Regions from separate parts of the Paenibacillus hexagrammi genome, predicted to be linked through region 1. Evidence: riboswitches for the same ligand, from Rfam matches in the RefSeq annotation. Region 1 holds a riboswitch; the other holds the start of a gene.
The links. A riboswitch is a leader RNA that binds a small molecule or an ion and turns the genes downstream of it on or off. The one in region 1 is predicted to bind cyclic di-AMP.
Positions count from the first base shown of each region.

Region 2: it holds a riboswitch for cyclic di-AMP, as region 1 does, so the genes downstream of both, L0M14_RS23600 (C40 family peptidase) here and L0M14_RS21445 (TrkH family potassium uptake protein) in region 1, are expected to answer to the same signal.

Region 1 covers NZ_CP090978.1:4,756,638-4,760,923, reverse strand. The annotation lists gene L0M14_RS21450 (CPBP family glutamic-type intramembrane protease) at 1-1,017, opposite strand, end outside; cyclic di-AMP (ydaO/yuaA leader) riboswitch at 1,254-1,401, shown strand; partial or broken gene L0M14_RS21445 (TrkH family potassium uptake protein) at 1,457-2,805, shown strand; gene L0M14_RS21440 (potassium channel family protein) at 2,818-3,480, shown strand; gene L0M14_RS21435 (response regulator transcription factor) at 3,723-4,286, shown strand, end outside.
Region 2 covers NZ_CP090978.1:5,171,926-5,176,211, forward strand. The annotation lists gene L0M14_RS23590 (phosphodiester glycosidase family protein) at 1-231, shown strand, start outside; gene L0M14_RS23595 (hypothetical protein) at 228-887, opposite strand; gene L0M14_RS23600 (C40 family peptidase) at 1,064-1,936, opposite strand; cyclic di-AMP (ydaO/yuaA leader) riboswitch at 1,942-2,155, opposite strand; tRNA gene L0M14_RS23605 (tRNA-Gly) at 2,351-2,421, opposite strand; tRNA gene L0M14_RS23610 (tRNA-Pro) at 2,429-2,502, opposite strand; tRNA gene L0M14_RS23615 (tRNA-Arg) at 2,522-2,598, opposite strand; tRNA gene L0M14_RS23620 (tRNA-Gly) at 2,602-2,676, opposite strand; gene L0M14_RS23625 (ferritin) at 2,861-3,370, opposite strand; gene L0M14_RS23630 (DUF1450 domain-containing protein) at 3,484-3,735, opposite strand; tRNA gene L0M14_RS23635 (tRNA-Leu) at 3,965-4,049, opposite strand; tRNA gene L0M14_RS23640 (tRNA-Lys) at 4,057-4,132, opposite strand; tRNA gene L0M14_RS23645 (tRNA-Asp) at 4,148-4,224, opposite strand; tRNA gene L0M14_RS23650 (tRNA-Met) at 4,252-4,286, opposite strand, start outside.

The DNA.
Region 1 (4,286 bases):
TTTCCCGGAAATCTCCCATAGCTTGCTTCCTGCAGTAAGCGAGATATAGACGGACAACCCCAGCAGCATCGTCACCACATTCATAAACAGCGTGCTCAATAGCGTTGCCAATCCACCGTTTTCATAGCCCGCCATCGCTTTAAAAGCAGGATACATATTGATATTGTTGGCGATATAAATGGTGGTAAAAAGGATCGTCAGCAGCAGGCCTCTGCGAAATTCCATCTGTTTGCGGTATTTTACCGCGTACACGACAGCCGCAATGGACATGAGAAATGTAAATCCCATACTAATCCAAGTCATGATCGATGCGGAACGGTCTTGCTGATCCAACCAAGCCTGGTGCTCCGGGGGAATGCTAAATTGTACAGTGCTTCCAATGATCGCTTGATCATCAAAATCAAGCTGAAGCCGAAGCTTCGAGCTCCCGATCGCATCCGACTGCTTCTCATATAGATAGGTGTTTGCATTGGAGGCTGTCGGGTTCTCTGAGCTAGAATCGTCTACAGCTACAAAATCATCGGGGTTAAATCCGAGCCGCGTCATTTCCTGCCGGGACAGCAGATCAGCTCTTTGCCGGCTGATGGGTGCGCTGCGAAGGGCCTTGGTGTCGGTCTCTTTCCAGCCGAAAATATGCGCATTCGTGTAGTTCACTTCTACCTGGAACTGCCGCTTGGTCTCAGGTTCCAAGACTGTAACTTGATAGTAATCGATGGGAAATCGTTCACCGTACTTGAGACTGTAAGCCTCGACGATATGCTCTTTCTGGAGATAGCCGCTTCGTGTCTTTTTCGATTGGTACACGACGAAGGTCTTTGTGCTTGAGATCGTAATTCCGTATCTGTCTTGAATAAATTGCGCTGCTGCTTCTGCAGCCTGCTGCTTTGCGATGGTCGGATTCTCACTCGGTGCCGCTTCGTCGGACTGCAGACCGGACCACATATTAATCCCGAAGTAAAGCACGATTCCTATGCAGGCGAGGATCAATAGCGGACGGTTCAGCTTCAGTCGGTTCATGTACAGGGCTCAACCCCTTTATGGTTCATTTTTATAAACGGATAAAATAAAAGTATCACAGATGAAAAAGAAAGCCAATTCTTTCAAAATAAAACGCAATCGCGGGCAAATGCTTGATTTCGAGTTGTAAAACCCTCCTTAGCTCCTCAGAAACGAGCGATTCCTCCTTATATAACCTCAAAAGCCCGAAAACCAACTTTGTGCGGATGCCAAAAGAGATATATAATTCATATCAATTGAATAAAAAGCCGAATTTCTTGTTGAAAACGGGGGAACCATGTAATTGGGGTGAATTTTGCTAAGACTTTTCATGTTACAGCAAATAGGGTGACCGCGCGCATCCGAATCCGTCAGCTAACCTCGTAGGCTTTACGTCAGGAACCATAGCGATAAGGCATTGGATTTCCAGTGTCTTTTTTGCGTGTGTACAGGGGGATTTATGAAAAAGTTAACGATCTGGCGGCTCACGCCTCCACAAATTCTGGTGCTTGGCTTTGCAATCATCATTTTGTTGGGAACAGGGCTTCTCTCTTTGCCGATTGCCTCAGTTACTGGCGAATCCGTGCATTTTCTTGACGCCTTTTTCACGGCAACGTCAGCTACTTGCGTAACCGGGCTCGTAGTCGTCGATACCGGCTCGACTTACACCATGTTCGGTCAAATTGTCATTATAACCTTGATCCAGATTGGCGGGCTCGGTTTTATGACCATGGCCACCTTGTTCGCCTTTGTCCTACGTAAGAAAATTACGCTGAAGGAAAGGCTTTTATTACAAGAGGCTTTTAACCAAGGCAGCATGGAAGGTATCGTGCGCTTGATCCGCAAGGTCATCATTTATTCTCTTGGTATTGAAGCCATTGCAGCTGTTATTTTTACAATTCGCTGGTCCTTTGATATGGATCTACCTAAGGCTATATATTTTGGAATTTGGCATTCGATTTCGATGTTCAATAATGCCGGATTTGATCTTTTCGGAACGGTTGATGCTCCATTTGCTTCCTTTACCGCTTATGCTGATGATTTTGTAGTGAATGTGGTAGCTATGGTGACTGTGGTGCTCGGCGGCTTGGGATTTATCGTCATGTCGGATTTACTGGAGTATCGCAAGACGAGAAAGCTTTCGCTTCATTCTAAGGTTGTTTTGATTATGAACGGGCTTCTCATCCTGCTTGGAGCCATCGTGATTTTTACGTTTGAATATTCGAACACGATGACGCTTGAGCCTTTGAACTTTGGCGGAAAAATTCTTTCATCCTTCTTCCAGTCCGTAGCTCCTAGAACTGCCGGACCGAATACGATTGACATCGGCTCTATGCGGCAGGCTACTCAGTTCTTCATGGTGATTCTCATGTTTATCGGTGCTTCACCTGGCTCAACGGGGGCGGGATTAAGACGACGACGTTTGCCATTCTGATCGCGGCGATCATTACGATGATCCGAGGCAAGGAAGATATTGTGATTTTCCGTTTTCGTTTGGCGAAGGACCGCATTCTTAAAGCGATTACGCTGACGATGATTGCCTTGATTGTCGTTATCTTCGTGGCCATGCTGCTGTCAACAACGGAGGATGCGCAATTTTTGAAAATTTTGTTTGAAGTGACCTCTGCGTTCAGCACGGTGGGACTATCAATGGGACTTACTCCGTCGCTTACGGTGTTTGGCAAAATCATGATTATCTTGATCATGTTCGCCGGCCGACTGGGACTGCTTACATTGGCATTCGCCTTACAACCGAAGCAAGAGAAGGAATTGTATAGATACCCAGAGGGTAAAATCACGATTGGATAGGGGAACATAGAAATGAAGAAGAATCAATATGCCGTCATCGGTCTTGGCCGGTTTGGATCGAGTTTATCCAAGGAGCTGATTAAGCTTGGGTATGAGGTTCTTGGCATCGACAAGGACGAGGAAGCAGTTGATGAGATGAGCTCGGAGCTCACACACACCGTTGTGGCGGACTCAACGGACGAGGAGGTTCTCAAATCTCTGGGCGTGCGTAATTTTGACTGTGCGGTTGTAGCGATAGGTGACGATATCCAAGCGAGCATTTTAACGGCGATTGTCCTCAAGGATTTAGGTGTGAAAATGGTGGTCGCCAAAGCCCTATCGGAACTTCACGGGAAGGTACTGAATAAGATCGGGGTAGATCGCGTAATTTATCCGGAACGGGATATGGGCATTCGCGTCGCCCACCAGTTGGTTTCGCCTAATTTGCTGGATTACATAGAACTGTCTAAGGATTACACCATTGTAGAGCTCTCGGTGCCCAAGCGTCTTTGCGGGTTATCGATTAAGGAGCTAGACCCACGGGCTAAATACGGCTGCAGCGTTGTGGCGATTAATAAGAAGAACGGGGTCATCATCGCACCAATGGCTACCGATGTAGTGAATGAGAAAGACGTCATGGTGATTATTGGCACGAATGATCAGATCGAAGAGTTTGAACATGAAGTAATCCGTTAGAGCTTCAGCGCTAGCAATCATCTTCATAGACCGGGTTTTGGACAGAGATGCCGAACCGGTCTTTTTCTGTGTTAACAAAAAACTAACATTTTTACTTGTTGGCAGGATGATTTCTATTGTATATTAAGATTACATAAAGTATTTCGACACTTTTCTACCATCATAGACAGACAATTGAAGGCTTACCTGACGATTTCCTCATACTTTTCTAACAAATGAATGATGAGCAGAGGTGGGCGTACATGGATAAGGTGCTTGTAATTGAAGATGATGTAATGGTTGGCGACATGGTCTCCATGTATTTGGGGGAAGAAGGCTTCCGGGTAATGAGAAAGGGAAATGGCGAAGAAGGGCTGCATGCTATCGCTTCGTTTGAACCGGATGTGATTCTGTTGGATTTGATGCTGCCGGATATGGATGGTCTTGAATTATGCAAGCAGGTGCGGGAAACTTCGATGGTGCCGATCATGATCGTGTCTATGAAAAACAAAGTAGTAGAACGTGTAAGCGCTTTAACGGTGGGGGCGGACGATTTTCTTAGTAAACCGTTCAGTATGCACGAGATGAGTGCTAGAGTGCAGGCGCTGCTGCGGAGAGCGAAGATTTACCAGGCCCGTGTACAGGAAGCGTCGATGGAGGAAGCAGAATTTCACCAAGAGGTGCGTAGTACGGAAATATCCGATACTATGATAAGTCTGGATGCCGACTCCAGGTCCATGTGGGTCAAGGGAGGGTTGGTTAATACCACTTACTCCGAATTTGAGATTATGAGATGCTTTGTGAATCACCCGGGACGGGTGTTCAGC
Region 2 (4,286 bases), 420 kb from region 1:
GAATGGGACGGAACTGCACGCGAACTGACTGTACAATATGGTACGAACCATATCCGGCTGCATCCCGATGATCGGATCATGCTTTGGAATGGTAACAAAGTCGTACTGCCTGCAGCTCCTGAAATCGTAGAGGGACATATCTATATGCCTCTTCGGGCAGTCATAGAATCACTTGGTGGAAAAGTAACATGGGATTCTCAGCTATACCGGGCTTCACTTACCTTTCCTTAATGAATGCGATTCATACGAACAACCCTGTAAAACAGTTGACCGCTCACTTGCTGCTCGACTTCCAGGTATCCTTCTGCGTGTACGTAATCTCCGGTCATATAATTGGTTGCCGCCGAAGAAGAACTATGCGTCAGAAACAGCATCGCGGCTTTTTCATTACCAATGACAAAGCCCGTCTGTTCTCTTACTTGAAACTTATCAAGGACAACACCATAATGAGACCTTGCAATATGATGGAAGCGCCAGCCTCCATCTTCTTTATGTAAAAAATACAACACCCTGTTTTTCACATTGCCGCTGTATTCTCTGGTCACGCCAACCAGGCACACATCGCTGTCGACCATTAGAAACTCATCAATTTCATAATGCTTTAGCCGCAGTCTCTGCATATTATTGTAGTGGAGATACGTCTCCATTTCCTCAACAGTGCTTTGATCCATAGGCTCCTGCTTCGTGGCGTAAAACACTTCTTTTATAAAAGTATCCGTCTGAAGATTACGGGCACCTTGAAAATTATCATAAGTGCAAAAGAAATGTTGGATTACTTCCTGAATTTCTCCGGGTATGGATACGCCGCTTGAGATAGCCTGCTTTCTATTCTTTGAAACCGCTTCTCTTTTTTTAAATAGCCATTGCTTCCAAACACCAGCTAGCATGCTAATTGCCTTTCACCCGCTTCCTCTGACTCCGGACATCACTTCATTATAGGCGAAAATGAATAAAAATTCGATATATAACTTGATATTTTTGCATAAAAAAGAAACATTCGCTCCGTAAACCGCAATTTTGCGGCTTGATGAGAACGAATGCTCCCTTTTTGAGTATGTATCCCTTAAATTACGCGCTTGGCTCCCACATAACGTGAGCTCCAATAACGATTTGTCAGACTTTCTACAGCAACGCCTCTGGAAGTAGTAGCTGATATGAATTCATCATTACCCAAATAAATTCCAACATGATTGACAATACCTGAAGCAAAGAAGACCAAATCTCCTACTTTCAAATCGGTAACTCTTACTCCGGATTGGTCGTACATTTGGACTGAAGTTCTAGGCAGCTCAACACCCTTGGCATTATAGACAAAGTTAACAAACCCAGAACAGTCGAAACCACTTGGAGTCGTTCCTCCCCATACATAAGGTACACCTAAGTAACTGTCCGCCATTTGCACAATTTGGTCCGATAACGGTGGCTCCGCTGGCGCGGGAGGTGGTGCGATCCAAGCCGGTTGATGCGATTTGCCGTCCGCGTTGACAATGGCAATTTGATTCGACTCGTTCCAATCAATAGGTGATCCAAACGTCTCGCTAATGAAACGCAGCGGCACATACGTACTCCCCTGAATAAGAGTTGGACTGCTTGCCATACTAATTTTCTTGCTTCCCACTAAAGCTTGCTGCTGATCGGTTTTGAGCGACACAACCTGATCTCTGGTTAACAGAGAAACCGCAATCTCATCTCCCTGCTGAGCCCATTTAACTTCATAACCCAGCTTCTCAGATACAGCCCTGAGGGGAACTTGCAGTACCCCTTTCGAGTCTATGAACGGCTGAGCTTCCGCGAACTGGACAATTTCATCATTAATCTGAACTTTAACAGGAATAGGTTGAGCTGCCTCTGCTTGACCTGAAAATCCAACACTGCTGGTAACCGCCGCGCATAACAAAGTGGATACTCCCATAACACCTTTCATTGACAATCTCAAAACCCATGTCCTCCCTGAGCCTCCGAGGTTAGTTGACGGGTTCGGGAAGAGGTATTCCCTTGGCTGTTACACAGGTGACTTACAAAACATAATGTACTTGATACACTTCAAGCAAATAGAGCACTTAGAGCACCTGTGATCCTGCCATTCACCCCATTGTTAAGAAAGAATCCCCCGTACAGGAGCTTATGTTGCTCCCTGATTCGGCATTTTTTACTGTCATAGACTATCATAGATTTCGTAGAAAGATCAATTTTTGTGTCGTAGTAATAGTTTCCATGTCGAAAATTTGGGGTTGCCCGTCCCTTTTATGCCTAGTCAAAGCCTTATTAAATGATTTTAATAAAATGCGATTATAAACATAAACATCAAAAATTGAAAAAAGACCACAAATTGTGGTCTTCTCATTAGATAAGCGGGTGATGGGAATCGAACCCACGCTACCAGCTTGGAAGGCTGGAGTTCTACCATTGAACTACACCCGCGTGTATATCGGGACGACACGATTTGAACATGCGACCCCCTGCTCCCAAAGCAGGTGCTCTACCAAGCTGAGCTACGTCCCGAAATCAATATTCACTTGAATGGCGTGCCCTGAGAGATTCGAACTCCCGACCTTTTGATTCGTAGTCAAACGCTCTATCCGGCTGAGCTAAGGGCACTTATGGAGCGGAAGACGGGATTCGAACCCGCGACCCTCGCCTTGGCAAGGCGATGCTCTACCCCTGAGCCACTTCCGCAAGACCTAATTGCATGTCCCTCACTAATATTTCTTCAGAGGCGACAAGGAATAATATATCAGGTATTTAGAAAAAAAGCAAATGTTTTTTTATTTATTTTGGAGGCTCCCTATAAGAAGGAAAGCCTACTCAGCAACATGTAGTAAGCTTGGAGTAGGCTTTGTTTATATGATACATAAGACGATTATTCTCCAGTCGGAGGCGTGAAGGTTCTTTGCGCAAATTCGGCATCAAGCATAAAGAAGGCATTGCTGTCTTGATCGATCCGCTTAAGCTTATTAATTATGCTGTCAAACATTGCTTCTTCTTCTACCTGCTCGTCAATAAACCATTTCAAGAATTGCATAGTTGCATGCTCGCGGTCATTTAAAGCCAGATCAGATAAATGATATATTCTTCTGGTTACTTCCTGCTCATGTTTAAAGGCATGTTCAAATGCATCCAAAATGGATTTATAGTTGTTTACAGGTGTCTCCATACCAGCTAGGGTTACCTTTTTTCCGCGATCATTTATAAATTTAAACATCTTCATAGCATGGAAACGTTCTTCTTCAGCTTGTACAATAAAAAAGTTTGAGAAGCCATCTAGGCTCTCAGCAGCGCAATAACCGGCAATGGCCATATAGACGTGCGCAGAGTAGAATTCATAGTTCATTTGTTCATTTAAAGCTTCTGTAAGCGTATCGTTTAACATTTCTGCACGCCCTTTCTATTTGGTTATCGTTAGTCAAAATCCCATACATACAAGATTACCAGAACTGCCCCTAGAAATACAAACGAATTCAATAACCTTCAGCCTGTGCAAGCTTACACCATTACTTTTTCCGCTCTTGAATCCGCAATAATTTGCTTTAACTGAGCGTATAAGAGATGGGGAGATGCTGCGCACAGCAGTTCCTTTTTACCGAGCATAGCGATGCATTCCTTCTTGCAATGCTTGCAGTTGCCTAAGCAATCTTTCTTCTTTTGTTTCAGGTCAGGATACTCGTCTTTTAACGATTTATATATTTGCTTGGAACCAAATTTCTCGTTTCTACAGCAGTATTTAATCGTCTTCATGTCATGTTCACTCCCCGTGCTCAACTTGACATCTTATCATCCATAATATTGATAATAATTATCATTGTCAAACATAAAATGAAAGGGCTTGACCAAGACTCGGTCTCTGGCTTTAAAAAGGGGCAGCCCTAACGTTTTAGTTCGGTGGAAAAGTTAAACACTCTTACATGTTAAAAAAAGAGAGCGTTCAATAGCCATAGGCTGTTAAACACTCTCTTTTTTTACTTGATGCGGTCGAGAGGACTCGAACCTCCACGGGGGGTTAGCCCACACGGACCTGAACCGTGCGCGTCTGCCAATTCCGCCACGACCGCATAGCAATGGTGAGCCATGTAGGACTCGAACCTACGACACCCTGATTAAAAGTCAGGTGCTCTACCAACTGAGCTAATGGCTCTAATAAAGTTGTAAATGGCGGAGCCGACGGGATTCGAACCCGCGGTCTCCTGCGTGACAGGCAGGCATGTTAGGCCTCTACACCACGGCTCCACACTAAGTTACCTCGCTATTGGAGGTTGGTTGCGGGGGCAGGATTTGAACCTGCGGCCTTC